3 regions of the Clostridium sp. TJA085 genome follow, and region 2 is predicted to be linked to each of the others. Evidence: predicted binding sites of a transcription regulator. Region 2 holds the regulator's gene; each other region holds the start of a gene.
What was found. Region 2 encodes Rex, which represses fermentation and respiration genes when NADH is low (regulators of the CRP and FNR family bind a similar motif). Its sites were predicted from a motif close to ATTGTTAANNNNTTAACAAT; they were not measured.
Positions count from the first base shown of each region.

Region 1: a site for Rex is predicted at 5,397-5,416, ahead of AC4FQW_RS06980 (acetyl-CoA C-acetyltransferase). Genes of this name have one in related genera too.
Region 3: a site for Rex is predicted at 5,158-5,177, ahead of AC4FQW_RS12535 (glycerol dehydrogenase). Genes of this name have one in related genera too.

Region 1 covers NZ_JBZEEZ010000001.1:1,369,011-1,376,101, reverse strand. Annotated here, with positions in the region: gene prmC (peptide chain release factor N(5)-glutamine methyltransferase) at 1-226, shown strand, start outside; gene prfA (peptide chain release factor 1) at 279-1,361, shown strand; gene AC4FQW_RS07010 (hypothetical protein) at 1,421-2,008, shown strand; gene AC4FQW_RS07005 (L-threonylcarbamoyladenylate synthase) at 2,026-3,072, shown strand; gene AC4FQW_RS07000 (low molecular weight protein arginine phosphatase) at 3,091-3,543, shown strand; gene rpiB (ribose 5-phosphate isomerase B) at 3,608-4,057, shown strand; gene upp (uracil phosphoribosyltransferase) at 4,077-4,706, shown strand; gene AC4FQW_RS06985 (deoxycytidylate deaminase) at 4,763-5,257, opposite strand; gene AC4FQW_RS06980 (acetyl-CoA C-acetyltransferase) at 5,517-6,695, shown strand.
Region 2 covers NZ_JBZEEZ010000003.1:47,862-54,952, forward strand. Annotated here, with positions in the region: gene AC4FQW_RS09560 (electron transfer flavoprotein subunit alpha/FixB family protein) at 1-449, opposite strand, end outside; gene AC4FQW_RS09565 (electron transfer flavoprotein subunit beta) at 470-1,249, opposite strand; gene AC4FQW_RS09570 (acyl-CoA dehydrogenase) at 1,266-2,405, opposite strand; gene AC4FQW_RS09575 (short-chain-enoyl-CoA hydratase) at 2,466-3,248, opposite strand; gene AC4FQW_RS09580 (redox-sensing transcriptional repressor Rex) at 3,524-4,162, opposite strand; gene AC4FQW_RS09585 (heavy metal translocating P-type ATPase) at 4,758-6,977, opposite strand; gene AC4FQW_RS09590 (ArsR/SmtB family transcription factor) at 6,993-7,091, opposite strand, start outside.
Region 3 covers NZ_JBZEEZ010000006.1:61,601-68,691, reverse strand. Annotated here, with positions in the region: gene gadC (glutamate/gamma-aminobutyrate antiporter) at 1-1,571, opposite strand, end outside; gene AC4FQW_RS12545 (carboxypeptidase M32) at 2,161-3,657, opposite strand; gene AC4FQW_RS12540 (hypothetical protein) at 3,678-3,854, opposite strand; gene AC4FQW_RS12535 (glycerol dehydrogenase) at 4,033-5,124, opposite strand; gene AC4FQW_RS12530 (ABC transporter permease) at 5,272-6,540, opposite strand; gene AC4FQW_RS12525 (ABC transporter ATP-binding protein) at 6,540-7,091, opposite strand, start outside.

The DNA.
Region 1 (7,091 bases), on a different contig from region 2:
AAGTGGAGGATTAGATGGATTAGTTTTTTATAGAAAAATAATTGATGATAGTGTTTTGGTTTTAAAGGGAAAAGGTATATTAGCTTTTGAAATTGGCTATGATCAAGGAGAAGATGTAAAAAAACTTATGATTGAAAAAGGATTTAAAAATGTTAATGTTTTAAAAGACTTAGCAGGACTTGATAGGGTAGTAATTGGCTATTTACCTATATTGAAAAAAGATTAGTATATATGCTATAATAGTTAAATATGAAAATAGATATTACGGAGTGATAAGAATGTTATTAGATAAATTAGCATTTATAGAGAACAAGTATGATGAATTATCAGTAAAAATTAGTGATCCATCAATAATGGCAAACCAAAATGAATGGAGAAAACTATGCAAAGAACATGCTGAATTAGAAATCATAGTTGGAGCATATAAAGAATATAAACAAGTAATCGAAGATTTACAAGATAGCAAGGATATGCTTGAAATGGAATCTGATAAAGAAATGAAAGAAATGCTTAATGAAGAAATAAATGAGCTTAAATCAAGAGAAGAAGAATTAGAAAATAGAATTCAAATTCTTTTATTACCAAAAGATCCTAATGATAATAAAAACGTATTTGTTGAAATTAGAGCTGGTGCTGGTGGTGATGAGGCCGCGCTATTTGCAGCAAATCTTTTTAGAATGTATACAAGATATGCTGAAAATAACAGATGGACTGTTGAACTTATGAGTGTAAATGAAACAGGAATAGGCGGAATGAAAGAAGTAGTATTTATGATTAAAGGTAATGGTGCTTATTCAAAGCTTAAATACGAAAGTGGAGTTCATAGAGTACAAAGAGTTCCAGATACAGAATCAAGCGGTAGAATTCATACATCAACAGCTACTGTTGCAGTACTTCCAGAAGTTGATGATGTAGAAGTTGAAATAAACGAAAAAGATATAAAATTTGATGTATTTAGAGCATCAGGTAATGGTGGTCAGTGCGTTAATACAACAGATTCAGCGGTAAGACTTACTCACTTACCAACAGGAATAGTAATTTCATGTCAAGATGAAAAATCACAGCTTAAAAACAAAGAAAAGGCTATGAAAGTATTAAGAGCTAGATTATATGAAATGGCAGAAGCTGAAAGAGCAGCTGGAATCGCTGAAGATAGAAAGTCACAAGTTGGTACTGGAGATAGAAGTGAAAGAATAAGAACTTATAACTATCCACAAGGAAGAATAACAGATCATAGAATAGGATTAACTTTATACAAGTTAGAAACATTCCTAAATGGTGATATTGATGAAGTTATAAATGCACTTATAACTGCAGATCAAGCTGAAAAAATGAAACAAATGGGAAATACAGAAATGTAATTTTCCTAAAAGCCTTACATTAATATGTGAGGCTTTTAGAATATAGAAGGAGTATGGCGATGGATATATATTTAGCATTGAAAAAGGAAAAAAAATCTTCAAGAAATTTTTATATATGCATGTCTGCATTAGCTATATTTTTGCCTATGACCTTATGGTTAACTGGAATAATAACTAAATTTTATATAATTTATGTAATAATTTTAGAGTTACTTATATTATTAGCTATTTTAAAGAAAATTGATAATAATAAATTAGAGTTTTCTTATAAAAATAATAAACTTAGATTTAAAGTAGGATTATTTAATCAAAGTAATACTATATTATGTGATAAAATAGCAGTAGTTCATACAGATGGAATTGAAGATTACATGAAAATTATAATTATTACGGATACTAAATTAAGAAATAGAAGAATGAAGCCTGTAACAGAAGGTTTATTAAATAGATATAAAGATGTTGCAGATGAATATAAAAAAGTAAGAATAATAAATCCAGATAAAAAATATTATTTTCAAATAATAAAAAAAGGAGGGCTTAAAAAGTATCCATTTTTAGATGAGATATTTAAATATTCTCCTAAAGCACATTTCACAAAAGATTGTATTCAAAATGTAAAAATTGCTCGTGGGCAAACTTTAGATTAAGAAAGAAGGAATTAACTTTGGAAACAAAGATTGCTACTATAAAAAAAGTAAGCGATGATAAGAAATATATAGAAGACGCCGCATTAGTTATAAAAAATGGTGGAACAGTTGCATTTCCAACTGAAACAGTTTATGGGTTAGGAGCAAATGCATTAGATGAAGAGAGTGTTAAGAAAATATTTATTGCAAAAGGAAGACCGCAAGATAATCCTTTAATAATTCATGTTGCATCTAAAAATATAGATGAATATGTTAAAAATGTACCAGAGGTTGCTAAAAAATTAATGGAAAAATTTTGGCCAGGTCCAATGACATTAATATTAGAAAAAAAGGATATAATACCTATGACAACAAGTGCTAATTTAGATACAATAGGTGTTAGAATGCCATCTAATGAAATTGCATTAGAGTTAATCAAGGAATCAGGAGTTCCTATTGCTGCACCATCAGCTAATATAAGTGGGAAACCAAGTCCAACAGATTTAGAAAGATGCGTGGAAGATTTAACAGGGAGAGTAGACTATATAATAGGTGGAGAAAAAAGTAAGGTAGGTGTAGAATCAACAATAGTGGATTGTACAGTTAATCCTCCACTTGTATTAAGACCAGGTGGAATAACTTTAGAGATGCTTAAAGAAGTTGATAAAAATATAGAAATAGATAAAGGGCTTATTAGTAATTCAAAAGATTTTAAGCCAAAAGCACCAGGAATGAAGTATAGACATTATGCTCCAAATGCAAAATTAAAAATTATAAAAGGAAATAGAAAAAAAACTATTGAAAAAATTAATGAAATGGTACAAAATTATATAGATGCAGGAAAAAGAGTTGGAATACTTACAACAAAAGAAAATAGTAATAGCTATGTAAATGGTGAAAAAGTAATTTTAGGTGAATCAAATAACCTAGAAGAGATTGCATCAAATCTTTTTGAATCATTAAGGGCTTTCAATGATTTAAATGTTGATATAATATTAGCGGAAGCTTTTGATGAAGAAGGATTAGGAGTTGCTATTATGAATAGATTAAATAAAGCAGCTGGATATGATGTTATAAACGTATAAGATTTTGGAGGTTTTTTTATGAAGGTACTCTTCGTGTGTACAGCAAACACTTGTAGAAGCCCAATGGCTGAGGAAATATTTAATAAATTAATAAATAGTTCTGATATAGTAGCTCAATCAGCAGGAATTACTATTGTACCGGGTAGTTTTGTTACTGAAAAATCAGCTGAACTTATAAAAGAAGAGTTGAATGTTGATGTAAAAGATAAGCAAGCTATTCAATTAAATGATAGTATGATTAAGAATTCAGATATTATATTAACTATGACTAATTATGGTAGAGACTTTATAAAAGAAAACTATCCAAATTATAAAGATAAAGTATTTTCAATTTGTGAATATGCTGGCGTTAAGGGGGAAGTGACTGACCCTTACGGTAGCACCATTTCTGTTTATCAAAAAATATATAAAGAGTTAGAAGGCGTAATGCCTTTATTAATAGATAAATTAAAGAAAGTTAGAAGTGTGTAATGTTTTATTACATGCCTTACTTTCTTTTTTTATAAATTTAAATAAATATTTGGAGGTGTTTTTCATGAAAATAGCATTAGGATCAGATCATGGTGGATATAATTTAAAGAATGAAATAATATCATATTTAAAAGAAAATGGATATGAAACAAAAGATTTTGGAACATATAGTACAGAATCATGTGATTATCCAGATTATGCATTAAAGGTTGCTGAAGCAGTAGCTAATAATGAATTTGAGTTTGGAATATTAGTATGTGGAACAGGTATTGGAATTAGTATATCAGCTAATAAAGTACCAGGAATAAGAGCAGCTTTATGTTCAGATACATTTAGTGCTCATGCAACAAGAGAACATAATAATGCTAATATATTAGCATTAGGCGAAAGAGTTGTAGGAACAGGTCTTGCAATTGATATCGTGAAAACTTTCTTAAATTCAAACTTTGAAGGAGATAGACATCAAAGAAGAATAGACAAAATATCTAAAATAGAAGAAAAATATAATAAATAAAATTTGGAGGCGTTAAATAATGAGTAAAGTTACAGAAATCAATCACCCATTAATACTACATAAGTTAGCATTTATAAGAAGTAAGGATACTGGATCAAAAGATTTTAGAGAATTAGTATCAGAAGTTTCAATGTTAATGGCATATGAAGTTACAAGAAACTTACCAACAGAAAATGTTGAAATAGAAACACCGATATGTAAAACAAAATGTAGAATGCTTGCAGGTAAGAAACTTGCAATAGTTCCAATACTAAGAGCAGGTCTTGGAATGGTAGATGGTGTTTTAAAACTTATACCAGCAGCTAAAGTTGGACATATAGGATTATATAGAGATGAAGAAACATTACAACCAGTTGAATATTTCTGTAAATTACCTCAAGATATAGCTGAAAGAGAAATAATAGTTGTAGACCCAATGCTTGCAACTGGTGGATCAGCTATAGATGCTTTAACAATGCTTAAAAATAAAGGAGCTAAATTCTTAAAGCTTATGTGTTTAATTTCATCACCAGAAGGAATAAAGGCTATAAAGGAAGCTCATCCAGATGTTGATATATTCGTCGCTGAAATAGATGAAAAGTTAAATGAGCAAGGATATATAGTACCTGGTCTTGGAGATGCAGGGGATAGATTATTTGGTACTAAATAATTATTATAAGGTTTAAAAATAAATCCTTCTATTTATAAATAGAAGGATTTATTTTTTTAAATATCATCTACATTAAATGAAAGTTCTATTTTTTCTACTGAAGGTTTCAATTGAGTTAATTTAACTCCAGCTGCATTAAACATTTTTTTAGAAGCTTTAACAACATCTGTATTAGAATATTTATCGCTTAAAAAAATCACTTCTTTTATTCCACTTTGTATTATAGCCTTTGCACATTCATTACAAGGGAATAGAGCTACATATAATTTTGCATTTTCAAAAGATACACCTCTATTATTTAATATGGCATTAAGTTCTGCATGAACAACATAAGGATATTTTGTTTCAAGAAATTCTCCTTCTCTATTCCAAGAAAAATCATCATCAGAACAACCAAAGGCAAATCCATTATAACCAACAGATAATACTCTATTGGTAGGACTAACTATACATGCTCCAACTTGTGTACTTGGATCTTTACTTCTTTTTGCTGATAAAAGAGCAAGTCCCATAAAATATTCATCCCAAGATATGTAATCTGTTCTCTTCATAAATAAAAGCTCCTTTTATAAAAATTATGTAATTTTACTATTTATATATATTAATAACATTATTAAATTAATAAACTAATATTAATTTAATTAATATTATAATACAATCACAAAAAAAGTAAAAATATTATAAAAAGTATTTGTTTAAAATTTAACAAAAACTATTGATTATTAGGAATGAAATGGTTATAATAAAAGTATGTTAAGAGTTTAACAAAGATTATGGTTTAAAGTAATCATATATTAGGAGGTTTTGTTAATGAGAGAAGTAGTAATAGTAAGTGCTGTTAGAACAGCGTTAGGATCATTTGGAGGATCTTTAAAAGATGTTCCAGCAGTAGATTTAGGAGCAACAGTAATTCAAGATGCAATAAAAAGAGCAGGAATTAAACCAGAAATGGTAGAAGAAGTATTAATGGGAAATGTTATTCAAGCAGGTCTTGGTCAAAATACAGCTAGACAAGCAGCTATAAAGGCAGGACTTCCAAATGAAGTACCAGCAATGACCTTAAATAAAGTTTGTGGATCAGGATTAAGAGCAGTTAGCTTAGCAGCTCAAATGATAAAAGCTGGAGATGCTGATATAGTAGTAGCTGGTGGTATGGAAAGTATGTCAAGAGCTCCATTTGCTTTAGATACAGCAAGATGGGGACAAAGAATGGGTAATGGAAAAATGATAGATACAATGATAACTGATGGATTATGGGATGCATTCAACAATTATCATATGGGAGTAACAGCTGAAAATATAGCTAAACAATGGAACTTAACTAGAGAAGAACAAGATGCTTTTGCTGCAGCTTCACAACAAAAAGCAGAAAAAGCTATAAAAGAAGGAAGATTCAAAGATGAAATAGTTCCAGTTGTAATTCCTCAAAGAAAAGGAGAACCAAAAATATTTGATACTGATGAATTCCCAAGATTTGGAACAACTGAAGAAACTTTAGCAAAATTAAGACCAGCATTTATTAAAGAAGGAACAGTTACAGCTGGTAATGCATCAGGAATAAATGATGGAGCTGCTGCATTAGTTGTAATGAGCGCTGAAAAAGCTGAAAGTTTAGGAATTAAGCCAATGGCTAAAATTCTTTCATATGGATCAAGAGGAGTAGATCCAGCAATTATGGGATATGGACCATTTGGTGCAACAAAGAAAGCATTAGAAGGAACTGGCTTAGAAGTTAAAGACTTAGATCTTATAGAAGCAAATGAAGCCTTCGCAGCTCAAAGTTTAGCAGTAGCTAAAGATTTAGGATTCGATATGAGTAAAGTTAATGTAAATGGTGGAGCTATAGCTTTAGGACATCCAGTTGGAGCTTCAGGAGCTAGAATATTAGTTACATTACTTCATGAAATGGAAAAAAGAGATTCTAAAAAAGGTTTAGCTACACTTTGCATAGGTGGCGGAATGGGAACTGCTATAATTGTTGAAAGATAATTATAATATATAATTAAAAATATACCTTAAGAAATTTTCTTAAGGTATATTTTTTTTTGAATATTTTTTTGAATATTTTTAATGATTTATAAGATAATAATGTTTATAATAAAAATATAAAGAATAAATGATTATTATAAATAAAAATATGTAGAAATATAAATTAATATATGCATAAACATGAATAAATTAATAAAAATATTAATAATTAAAGAACACAATGAATAAAAAATAAAAGGTTTATTCAAACTACATATGAAGTTAAACATTATAAGCTTTTAAGAAAATGTATACATAGTAGCAAAATTTAAAAAATATTATAAAACTTATGAAAAATATAGTAAAAGTTAAAATGAGGAATGTATTAGAAATCTGAATATTCAGAAAAAAGAAATT
Region 2 (7,091 bases):
GCCATTAAGTTTCCACCAAATGCTGGTCTTGTAGCTAAAAGATCTCCATTTTCAACTACAACATCTAATTGTGTACAGTCAGCAGTTAATCCTGTTGATAATCTTGCTGCAACTCTTGGTCCTAAATCTCTTCCTATGAAAGTAGCTCCTATAAATAATATTCCAGGTTTTCTTTCATTAGCTAAGTCGCAAATAACTTTTGTATATCCGTCAGTTGTATAATGTTCTAATAAAGCATTATCACATACGATAACTTCATCAGCACCATTTTCTCCTAATGTATTTGCTAAACCTTTTATATCTTTACCTAATAATAAAGCTGTAAGTTTAACTCCTAATTTATTTGCAATTTTTCTACCTTCACCTAATAACTCTAATGATACTTTTTGTAATTCGCCTTCTCTTTGTTCAGCAAATACCCAAACGCCATTGTAATCTGCTATATTCATTGTTAAATTACCTCCCAAATTTAGATGTAGTGTTTTTCTTTTAATTTTCCGATAACGTATTTAGCTGCGTCTTTTGGACCTTCTTTAATTAATTCGCCAGCGCCCTTCATTTCCTTAGTCATTGACTTCTTAACCTTTGTTGGTGATCCTTTAAGACCTAATTCTGCCTTATCTACATCTATATCATCTGCTGACCAGATTGTGATTTTTGAATCCTTTGTATCAAATATTAATCCAACATTCATGTATCTTGGCTTATTTAATTCTTCTATTGCAGTTAAAAGACATGGTGTATTAACTTTTATTAATTCATATCCATCTTCTAATGCTCTATTTATTAATAATCCATCTTCTTCAACTTTTACATCTTGAACATAAGTTACTTGTGGAATATTTAAATGTTCTGCTATTTCTGGTCCTACTTGAGCTGTATCTCCGTCAATTGCTTGTCTACCAGCAAATATTATATCGTATTCTAACTTCTTAATAGCTCCTGCTAATGCTTTTGAAGTTGCTAATGTATCAGCTCCTGCGAAAGCTCTATCTGTTATAAGTACTGCTTCATCAGCTCCCATACATAAAGCTTCTCTTAATGCACTTTCTGCTTGTGGAGGTCCCATACTTACTACAGTAACCTTTGCTCCATTATTTTCTTTTATTTGAAGTGCTGCTTCTAAAGCATGTTTATCTTCTGGATTTATTATTGATGGTACACCATCTCTTATAAGTGTTCCTGTTTTAGGATCTATTTTTACTGCTGTTGTATCTGGAACTTGTTTTAAACAAACTACTATATTCATTATTAAAAGGCCTCCCTTATCTTAACTTGCTTCCTGCGATAACCATCTTTTGAACTTCTGAAGTTCCTTCATAAATTTCTGTTATCTTAGCATCTCTCATCATTCTTTCAACTGGATATTCTTTAGTGTATCCATATCCTCCGAATAATTGAACTGCTTTAGTTGTTACTTCCATAGCTACACCTGCAGCAAATAATTTTGCTCTTGCAGCATCAACTGAATATGGAAGTCCTGCTTGTTTTTTGTATGCTGCTTTGTATACTAAGTTTCTTGCAGCTTCTATTTTTGTATCCATTTCAGCAACCATCCATTGTAATCCTTGGAATGCTGTTAATGATCTTCCGAATTGTTTTCTTTCTTTCATATAGTTAATAGCTTCTTCTAAAGCTCCTTCTGCAATTCCTAAAGCTTGAGATGCAATACCAATTCTACCACCATCTAAAGTTTTCATTGCAATTCCAAATCCTCTACCTTCTTGTCCAATTAGGTTTTCTTTTGGAACTATACAATTTTCCATAATTAATTCTGTAGTTGATGATGCTCTTATACCCATCTTATCTTCTACTTTACCAATTGAGAATCCTGGGAAATCTTTTTCAACTATAAATGCTGATATTCCTTTTGTTCCTTTTGATTTATCTGTCATAGCAAATATTATGAAAGTTTCAGCAACTCCACCATTTGTTATGAATATCTTTGATCCATTTAAGATGTAGTTATCTCCATCTAAAACTGCAGTTGTTTGTTGTCCTGCTGCATCAGTACCAGCACCTGGTTCTGTTAAACCGAATGCTCCAATTTTTTCTCCCTTTGCAAGAGGTATTAAATATTTTTCTTTTTGTGCTGGCTTACCAAATTCATTTATTAATGAAGCACAAAGTGAAGTGTGAGCTGAAAGTATAACTCCTGTTGTACCACATACTTTTGATAATTCTTCAACTGCTAAGATATATGAAAGTACATCTCCACCAGCTCCACCAAATTCTTTACTAAAAGGTATTCCCATCATACCAAGCTTAGCCATTTTTTTAACGTTTTCCATTGGGAATCTTTCTGTTTCATCAATTTCAGCCGCAATTGGTTTTACTTCGTTTATAGCGAATTCTCTAACCATTTGTCTTACTAATTCTTGTTCTCTAGTTAATTGGAAATTCATTTAAATTACCCTCCTAATAATACACCTAAATCTATTAGTGAATTTATATATTCTATTTCATTATTTGTTTTGGAAGTTTTTAGCTCTTCTTTCCATAAAAGCAGTCATACCTTCAACTTGGTCTTCTGTACTGAAACATTTACCAAAGTCTTCTGCTTCTATCATTATTCCTTCATCTATACTTACTTGCATTCCTCTTCCGATTGCATCTTTACATAACTTAACAGCTATTGGAGCATTGGCCATTATTTTTTCAGCCATAGCTTTTGCTTCATCCATTAAATTTTCTAAAGGAACCACTTTATTAACTAATCCTATTCTTAAAGCTTCATCAGCTTTTATCATATCGCATGTATAAATAAGTTCTTTTGCTTTTCCCTCTCCAACTAATCTTGCTAATCTTTGAGTTCCACCAAATCCTGGAGTTATTCCAAGACCTGCTTCTGGTTGAGCAAATTTAGCTTTTTCTGAAGCTATTCTTATATCACATGACATTGCAAGTTCACATCCACCACCTAGTGCAAATCCTGAGATAGCAGCTATAACTGGCTTGTCTAATTTTTCTAATCTTCTAAATACTTTGTTACCTAAAATACCAAATTCTTTTCCTTGTTCTTCGTTTAAATCTTTCATTTCTGAAATATCAGCACCCGCAACAAAAGATTTTTCTCCAGATCCAGTTAATATAACACAAGTTATGTTGTTATCCTTTTCTAAATCTTCAACAACTGTATTAATATCTTTTAATGTTTCTGAATTTAAAGCATTTAATGCTTTTGGTCTGTTTATAGTTACGATAGCTAAATTTCCTTCTTTTTGAAGAATTACATTCTTTAATTCCATTAATAAAGCCTCCCTTTTTTCACAACCCAATTAATATACATTATTTGAATATTTTTCTAATTTTCACTTTATCAAACATTAAAAACTTGAAATTTTGTAATTATTTTTCAATTGTTTGTTATAATATTAACAAATATAACTAAAAAATAATTGAAGTCTCTCAACTTCAATTACAATTATAATACTTTGTTAAATTTTTTGCAATATCATTCTAAAATTTTGTGTATTTTTTTACAATTCCTCAAAACCTCTTATTTTATCTAGCTTTAAAGCTATTATTTATTATTCTTATCATGTAATAAATATATTAAAGTTAATAAACTTTCACTTAAATGTACATTTTCAACAGTTATATTTTCTGGAACAATTAAATCTACAGGTGCAAAATTCCATATTCCTTTTACATCACCTTCGACTAAAGTATCACAAACTCTTTGTGCATTAATTTTAGGTACACATATTACTCCAACGTCTATTTTGTTATCTTTTAAAAACCCTTCTAAGTTGTCAATATCCTGTATTTCAACATCTCTTATTCTCATTCCAAGTAATTTAGGATTAGCATCAAATATAGCCTTTAATTTAAAGTTCATTTTACTAAATCTAGTATAGTTGGCTATTGCTTGACCTATATTACCAGCTCCAATTATTACTGCATTATACTCTTTATCCAATCCCAATATAGTACTTATTTGACTTGCTAATTCACGTACATTATATCCATATCCTTGTTGTCCAAAATCACCAAAACAGTTTAAATCTTGACGTATTTGAGAAGCTGTAAAGCCTATTTTTTCTCCTAATTCCTTTGAAGATATTCTGTCTACATCATTTTTTAATAATTCATTTAAATATCTGTGATATTTAGGCAGTCTCTTAATCACAGCCATAGAAATAGATTTCTTTTTTTCCATACGTATCTCCTTATTAATTTTTATATTTGATTAAACATAATTATATAAAACTCTTTAATTGAGAGTTAAATTTTTAACTATCATTATATATATTACCATAATTTAATTAAAATAATCCAATTTTATTATAAAAAATAAAGTTTATATATAAGACGCCCATCTTATATATAAACTTTGCTTGAATAAGATGTAAAGTTTTAAACTCTACAACAGGAAAAATTCCTGTATGCTACCCATCTTGTTTTGCCTGAAAGATTTACCGTAGTAGATTATACTTTTCTTTTCTACCTTTGTCAATGGAATTACTTGTATTTAAAAAGGATTAGATAGGATATAATATTTTTTTAGGCATAATTTATATATAGATACTAAAATATAATTTCTTATTTTTAATAATATTTGTAATTTATAATTTCGTAACACATATTATAATTCATAATATTTTATAAATCAAAGTGTTTAATATTATTTACAAAAAAATATATTTATATAAATTAATAATTAGCGTAAAACTACAATATAAATATCATAACTTTACGCTAATTTTATATTAAAAAAAATATATTTTTAAAAGTCTTTTAAATACTTTTAAATTTTATAATCTAAGTGCTCTCATTGAATTTAATACTGCAATTAATGTTACACCTACATCTGCAAATACTGCTTCCCACATATTTGCATCTCCAAGAGTGGCAAGTACTAATACTAATATTTTTACACCTAATGAAAATATTATATTTTGCCATAATATTTTATTAGTCTTTCTTGCTATCTTAATTGAATCCACTAATGTTGAAGGTTCATCTTTCATAAGAACAACATCTGCAGCTTCTATAGCAGCATCTGAACCTATTCCTCCCATAGCTACTCCAACATCTGCTCTTGCAAGTACAGGGGCATCATTTATACCATCTCCAACAAATGCAAGTTTTCCTGTCTTTTTACTCTTTAATATTTCTTCAACTTTTTCAACTTTATTATCTGGTAATAATTCTGAATAATATTCTGTTATTCCTAATTCATTTGAAACTTTATCTGCAACCTTTTTACTATCTCCAGTTAACATAACTATTTTATTTACACCAATTAATTTAAGATTATCTATAGCACTCTTTGCATCATCTTTTATTTGATCTGAAATAATTATATTACCTTTATATTCATTATCTATTGAAACATATACTATAGTTCCTATTTCATTAACCTCTTGAACGTCAATACCATTTAATTTCATAAGCTTTTTATTACCAACTAGTATATTTTTATTGTAAGCTCTAGCTATTACACCTTTTCCTGAAACTTCTTCTTGTCTTTCAATTACATTATCATCTATATCACTATTACTTGATAATTTATACTCATCAACAATTGATTTAGCTATTGGATGATTAGAAAATTTTTCACAAGTTGCTGCATACTTTAAAAGATCAGATTTTGATATATCTATATTATTTATTTTTGTTACTTTAAATACACCTTTTGTTAAAGTACCTGTTTTATCAAATATAACTGTGTCAACATCTTTAAGTGCTTCTAAATAATTTCCACCTTTAATTAATATTCCTTTTTTTGAAGCTCCACCTATTCCTGCAAATAATCCTAAAGGAACTGACACAACTAACGCACAAGGACAAGAAACAACTAAAAATATTAATGCTCTATATAACCATTCATCAAAACTATCTCCTGTTAATAATGGTGGTATTATAGCTAATGCTACAGCAGAAAATACTACAATCGGAGTATAATACCTAGCAAATTTTGTTATAAACTTTTCTGTTGAAGCTTTTTTACTACTTGCATTTTGAACAAGTTCTAATATTCTTGCTACAGTTGAATCTTCAAATACCTTTGTTACTTTAACTTTTATAGTTCCAGTATTATTTATAGAACCTGCTAAAAGTTCATCCCCTTTTGTTTTGCTTATTGGTACTGATTCACCTGTAAGTGCTGATGAATCTATTAAAGTTTTTCCAGATAATATTATTCCATCAAGAGGAACTCTTTCACCAGGTTTTATAACTATAATATCTCCAATACTCACATCCTCTGGTGATACTTGTACGATTTTATTATCTCTTTCTAAATTAGCATATTCAGCTTTTATATCCATAAGTTCTGATATAGATTTTCTTGATCTATTTACAGCATAGCTTTGGAATAATTCTCCTATTTCATAAAAAAGCATAACTGCGACACCTTCAGGATATTGCCCTATTGCTATAGCACCTATTGTTGCTATACTCATTAGAAAGTTTTCATCAAATATTTTACCTCTTATAATATTTTTAAATGCACTTAATAAAACTTCACTTCCTACTAATATATATGAAATTAAAAGTAAAGGTATATTTTCATCAAATATCATTCCAATTACAAAAAATACTATACCAAATATAAGCCTAAAATTTTCTTTTAAAAAAACTATTATTTTATTTTCTTCTTTTTTAGGTATACCCTCTTGTTCACTTTTATTCATTTCATCACTGTGATGATGTTCACTATAAGTTCTATCTGTAGTACAACAAACATCAGTACAAATAGATGATGAATTTCTAAACTTAGAATTAGATTGATTAATTGAATATTTAACTACTTCAACATGCGGTTCTAAATCTTTAACAACCTTTCTTATCTTATCTATCATATAACTTTCAGTAAAATTCTCATCATATTTTACTATTAATAATTTAAATGAAAAGTTTAAACTTGCTTCTTTCACTTCTGGAAATTCGCTTACTATACTTTCTATTTTACCTGCACAATTTGCACAATCTAAGCCATTTAAAGATAATTTTAATCTTTTACTTTCCATATATGATCCCTCCTTTTATTCATTAACGTGATTTAATCCTTCATTAAATATTCTCATAATATGCTCATCATCTAATGAATAAAAAACTGATTTACCTTCTCTCCTAAACTTAAC
Region 3 (7,091 bases), on a different contig from region 2:
TTTTCATTAACATAATCTTGAACATGTTGCATTGTATCAGCTTGTTGCATAACATCTTCTGGATTAGGATTAATATGATGTTCTCCTCTTGCCATTGGATGTACAAATCCATTAACTTCATGATGTTTAATTCTAGTAACTTTTGGTTTAACATCATTATGCTCTGATTTATCATGTAATGCATATATAGCAAATGGAATTATAACTGCAATTACAAAGCTTATTACTAATATTGTTTCATATTCAGTAACACTCTTTCCTGTTAAACTGCTTGGTGGTACAAATGAAATTACTAATGAAAGGATTGACATTATTAATCCTGCTGCTCCAACTATAGTTTTAACTACATGTCCACCTGGAATTTGATAAGCTCTCTTTAAATTATTTTTCTTGTATATTAATACAAAGTAACCAATAAAGAATAATATATATCCAACTAAGTAAATTACAACTGTTAATGAAATTGCTGTTAAGAATGAAACGTTGTTACCACCGCCTCCAAATGTTAAAACAGCTGCCCATATTGTAACTACTATTCCTTGAACCATTATTAATGGAACTGGAACATTATGTTTATTAACTTTTCTTAATTTTTTTGGAAGAATACCTTTTTGAGCTGCTACATACATACCTCTTGAAGGACCAACAACCCATGCACTAACTTCTCCCATAACTCCTACTGCAATCATTAATGCTATTATTTTTACAAGCCATCCAAGACTATCACTAAAATGTCCTATTAGAGCTTGGAATGTTTGAACAACACCTGCACTTAAATTTAATTCTGATTGAGGTATTACAGCAGCAACACCTAATCCACCTACAGTATTTAAGATAATAGCTATTATGACTAATATAATCATTGCTAAAGGATAATCTCTTTTTGGATTAATCATTTCATTAACATGAGATGCTGATGCTTCAACTCCCATATATGCTAATATAAATGATACAAATACAACTAATGTGTTAACTTTTGTAAAATCTGGTACAAATGTACTTCCGCTTATTTTTACATCAATTGGGTTTCCGCCAGCAACATAAGCTATTACTAAACAAAATAAAATTATTGCTGGTATAACTATTCCTACTATAAATCCTGTCTTTGCTATTTTTGCTGTATTTTTTGTTCCACCTAATTGTGAAAATGTTAAAATCCAAAATATTACTAAAACACCTATAAATTTTATAATTGGATTAGTATTAAGTGCTGGAAAATCAAATACATATGATAGCGCCCCTAATATAAAATAAATCATTGTTACAAATCCAACAGTTATTTGAAACCATTGAAAGAATATTGCTGCAAATCCAAATCTTTCACCTAATGTATTTCCTACCCATGCAAATATTCCACCTTCTTGCCAACCATCAACTGTAGCCATTTCTGCTGCGCATAAAGCTACTGGTAAGAACCATAAAAATCCGCCTAGTAATAAGAAAAATACTAGATGAAAACCTGAAGTTGCGAATGTTGGATATTCATATACTGTCATTACCATGGATGCTGTTATTGCGAAGAATCCAAATAAAGTTAAACTTTTTTTACTTTCCACTGATCCATTATCCATAATTTTACGCTCCTTCAATATTTATTTTTCAATGAACTAATATTCTTAAATTTGTCGACAAGCTTAAAAATTAATTCAGCTTTTACACAAAGTATAGCAACTATAGTATTTAATTCAAAATTTAAATTTCATTATAATACGCCACAAAATCCTAAAAATTATTATTATAAGTAATTTAATTAAATTATTATTTGATAACTTAATATTAATAAGTATTTCATAGTATATATACTAATATCATTTTGATAAGTCTAGAAAACCTTGAGAATTAGCCATTTCCCTCATTTTCACCATCATATTGTATATTTATTAATTTTAAAAACCCAATAAATAAGCCATTTTAATCGTTTTCAAAGAGGTCTGTAAAAACTTTTTTTATTCAATTAATTACTAATTATTAAAATTTGTTACTTTTATCAATTTATATACACATATTCTATAACTTTCTTACTAATTTGTTTACTTGTTTATATTTTGTTAAGTTAAATTGAATATTTTTTTATATAATTTATTAATTTACTGTAATTTAAACAAAAATAAAGCAGTATTTTTTTATTTTTACAAAATACTGCTTTAAGTTTTAACTTATTTATTTATATATTTCTAAATACTTATTTTCTAAATAATTTATAAAATATTTAGGATTTAATTCTTCTCCACTAACTTTTAATATTATTTCACTAGGTGAATATAAACTAGCATACTTATGAATATTCTCATTTAACCAATTATGAATTCCATATAAGTTTCCCATTCTTATATCATCATACATAGATTTATAATCTTTTTTCATAACTTCTAATATTTGAGCTCCATACAAATTCCCTAATGCATAACTTGGAAAATATCCAAATGAACCATCTGACCAATGAACATCTTGTAATATTCCTTCACTATCATTTGATGGTTCTACTCCTAAGTACTCTTTGTATTTTTTATTCCATTCTTCTTTTACATCATCTATATCTAGATTTCCATTTATAAGCGCTTTCTCAATTTCATATCTTATTATTATATGCAGACTATATGTTAATTCATCTGCTTCTGTTCTTATAAGAGAAGGCTTTACATAATTTATAGCTTCATAAAATTCATCTAAACTTATATCTTTAAATTGTTCAAACTCATATTTTACAAACGGTAAAAAGTACTCCCAAAATTCCTTACTTCTTCCTATAATATTTTCATAAAATCTTGATTGTGATTCATGAATACTCATTGAAAGAGCTGTATCTAATCCTGTTTTTTGAAATTCATCTGGAATATCTTGATCATATATTCCATGACCACCTTCATGTATACAACTAAATAATGCTGATGTAAAATCAGGTATATTATAATTTGTTGTTATTCTTACATCCTTGTTCCCAAAGCTAGTTGTAAAAGGATGCATACTTTCATCTAATCTTCCAGCTTCAAAATCATATCCCATCTTATTTAATATAAACTTTGATATCTTTTCTTGAGAATTTTTATTAAATTCCCCTAATAAAAAACTTTTATCTATTATCTTTCCACTAGAATTTATTTTTTCAAGTATATTTAATATTCCTTCTTTAAGTTCTCCAAAAACTTTATCAAGTTTATTAACAGTTAAACCTTCTTCATATTTATTTAATAACGTATCATACTTATTATCTTTGTATCCTAAATACTCTATAAATTCTTTTTGAAAATCTATTATTTTCTTTAAATGTGGTTTAAATATTTCAAAATCCTTCTTTTCTTTAGCTTCTTCCCATGCATTTTGAGAAAGTGCTTGAGCCACTACAAATTTTCTATATCTATCTTCTGGAATCTTCTTTGTTTCATTATACTCTTTTCTTGCATTTTTAATTATAGCCTTATCAATTTCATTTAAGCCTTCCACATTTTTATCAAAATAGTTTAATAACTTTTCCATATTATCTGATGTTGTCATTTTAAACACTTCACCTGATAAATGTTCAATTATCTCTGATCTTTGCTCTATGGCCTTCTTAGGCATTTTAGTTTGCATATCCCAATAAATAATCTCTAAAGCCCCTATTGTTTTTTGTATATTTTTAATATACTCTTTTAATTCTTTTAATTTTTCTTCTCTCATTGCCCCAAAATCTCCTTATTTTAATATTCTTCATTAAAGTACAGTACAGATTCAGTTTCCCTACAATACTTTGTTATTATACATTCACTTAACTTTCTTGGACATTTAAAACACACACATTGTAAATCATTTCCTTTGCAATTACCATTCTTTTTTTCCGGACATTCTAAACAATTAACTCCAACTCCTGCTGCCATTAAATATTCCCCCTATATTTTAAATTTAAATTTATATTATATTTAAATAAATTATATTATAAATAATTTATACTATTAATTATAACTTTATTTTTAAATTAAAACATATAAATTTAACATAAATAAAAATAACGTAGAAATTAAATTTCTACGTTATTTTTATTTATGTTATAAATTTTTATATGTATTGTTCTCCTAATGAGTTAGCTGTAAGTATAGCATTAAATACTTCTTCAACTTTAACTCCACCTAGAGTATTATGTATAGTTTCACCTTCAGCACAAGCTGCAACTGCAACTTTCATTATGTCATCTTTATTAACTTCTTTTAATCCAATTTGCTTAAGAGTTATTGGAAGATTTACATCTAAACAGAAGTTTATAACCTCTTCTATTTCTTCCATAGGTCTATCTTCTAATATTAATTGTACTAATGTACCAAATGCAACTATTTCTCCGTGCATATACTTTTCACATTCTTCAAGAACTGTAAATCCATTATATATTGAGTGTGCTGCAGCAAGACCACCATTTTCTGCTCCAACTCCACTTAAATAAGTTGATGCTTCTAAAACTTTTTCAACAGCAGGAGTAGATACTGAATTTTCAACAGCTAATTTAGCTTTTAATCCATAATCTAATAATATTTCATAGCAAAGTTTTGCAAGTGCATAACCTGCTTGAGATACTGCACCTGAAACAAGATTAGGTGACTTAGCATTTAAACAAGTTCTTGCTTCAAAGAAAGTTGCAAGTGCATCTCCCATTCCAGCAACGAAAAATCTAACTGGAGCCTTAGAGATAATTGTACTATCAACTAATACAAGATCTGGATTCTTTGGATAGAATAAATATTCACTAAATTCACCATCTTCTTTGTACACAACTGAAAGTGCAGTACAAGGAGAATCTGTTGCTGCTATTGTTGGTATTATAACAACTGGTATTTCTTCAAAATGTCCAACTGCTTTAACAGTATCAAAAGTCTTTCCTCCTCCGATACCTATTATTGCATCACAATTATTGCTTTTTATAGCGTCTTGTAGTCTTTCAATTTCTTTCTTAGTACTTTGACCATTAAAAAGTTCAAAGAAAATATTTTTTTCACTGTTTTCAAAACACTTTTCAATAGTTTCTTTCATCATATTCATAACAAATGAATCAGCTACAATAAGAAAAGATTTTCCTAATGTTTCTACATGATTTTTTAATTCTAAAATTGCATTTTCACCTTGAACGTATCTTGAAGGTGCTCTCATAATTTTAAGCATTTAATCATCTCCATTTTTTTAATTTAATTCAATATTGTTAATAAATTAGCATGTTTATTATATATTTTTTAATTAAATATGTAAATACTAAAAAAAAATGTAAACGTAATATAGAACAAGGTTTTTTTAACCTTGTTCTTTTTATAGTTACATAAGCATATCTCTTCTACTAAATACAATGTGAGATACAATATAAGAAATAACAATTGTTATTATCATTATTATTATTCCTAACTTAGGTGTAAAATATATATTACTATGATAATTAAATGCTATATCTCCACTTATAATACTTGGAGTATTGCCATAATTTAAGAAAATATATTGTGCAATTTCAGAAAATTTTTCACTTACCATAGGCAATACAGTTGCTGCAACTGATATAATTACTGAAACTGCCATTGTTATCATACTACTCTTAAATATAGCTGATATCATAAATATAAATGCACAACAAGTTATTATAAATAAAACTTGCAATAAGAAACTCTTAAGAACAAAATCTCCCATAGTTGATTGATATCCTGAACCTATAACTTTCTCTAACTGCTTAAATCCATCTCTTAAGAATACTTCTTGATTTATTTGGTATTTAATTCCAAGTTGAACCGGCATTTTTAAATCAGCAAATCCTGTAATTGCACCAACAATTCCAAACGTTGCAAGTTCTACACCACATATCATAGAAACAACAGTTATTATTACCGCTATAAATTTTGATAATATAACTTTTGCTCTTGATATAGGTTGAACCAATAAAAATTTAACTGTTGCTGGAGTAAATTCTCCTGAAACTATATCACTCATAAATACAGCTATACCAGAAACTAATATAACCATTCCTAATATCATCATTCCTTGAATAGCTAAATTGCCAGGATAAAACTCCCATTGTTCTATTGGTTTAATATTGTTATCTAAAAAATATTGCTTTTTTTCTATTTCTCTTTTTAAATCTTCTATATGTGCCTTATTTTCTTCATGTAGTTCCATACTATTTATGCTATTTTTTAGTTCTTTTATATCAGACCTTAATGAATCTCTCCAATCAATTGTTTTCTCACCACTTAATAATTGTTCCTGAATTTTTCTATCATCTTCTAATCTTTTAATTTCACCTTTAAGATATAAAATATGTTCTTCTTGTGATTTTATAACATCTTTACTTTCATTTTTAGATTTAAGTTCATTTAAACTATTTGTTGAATTTTTAAGTTCCTCCTTTTGCCATTTTAAATTATTATCTATCATTTCTATTTGACCTTGAGGAGATCTCCAGTGTTCCATATCATTTGCACTTATCTTATGAACAGTAACTAATCCAATCATTGCTAAGCAAAATAATCCAAATACAACCCAAGTTTTTCCTCTTTTAAGTATTTTAATTAACTCATTCTTAATTAAGGTAAATAACATTATCTTATACCTCCTTCAACAAGTTCCATATATCTTTGCTCTAAACCTTCCCTATTTTTATAAACTTCTTCTATTGATATTTTTTCATTAACTAATGTTTTAATAAGCTCAGGAGTTGTTCCTGAGTGTATAACAACATTTATTCTAGAATCTAATATAGTTGAAGTTATTACAAAAGGTTGTCTTGAAAGTATTTCACAAACTTTATTTTGATCATTATTAATAATTAATGTTATACTCTCTTTTTCTGTTCCAGTTACTGCATCCTCCATATTTTCAACAGCTTTTATGACCCCATCATTTATAAATGCAACAGTATCACATAATTGTTGAACCTCACTTAATATATGAGAGGATATAAATACAGCCATACCTCTTTCTCTTGCTGCTTTTTTTACTATTTCTCTAAAATCTATAATTCCTGATGGGTCTAATCCATTTGTAGGTTCATCTAATATTAATAACCTTGGATTTCCTATAAGCGCTGCTGCAAGCCCAAGTCTTTGTTTCATTCCTAAAGAATATTTTTTAACTTTATCATTAATCCTATG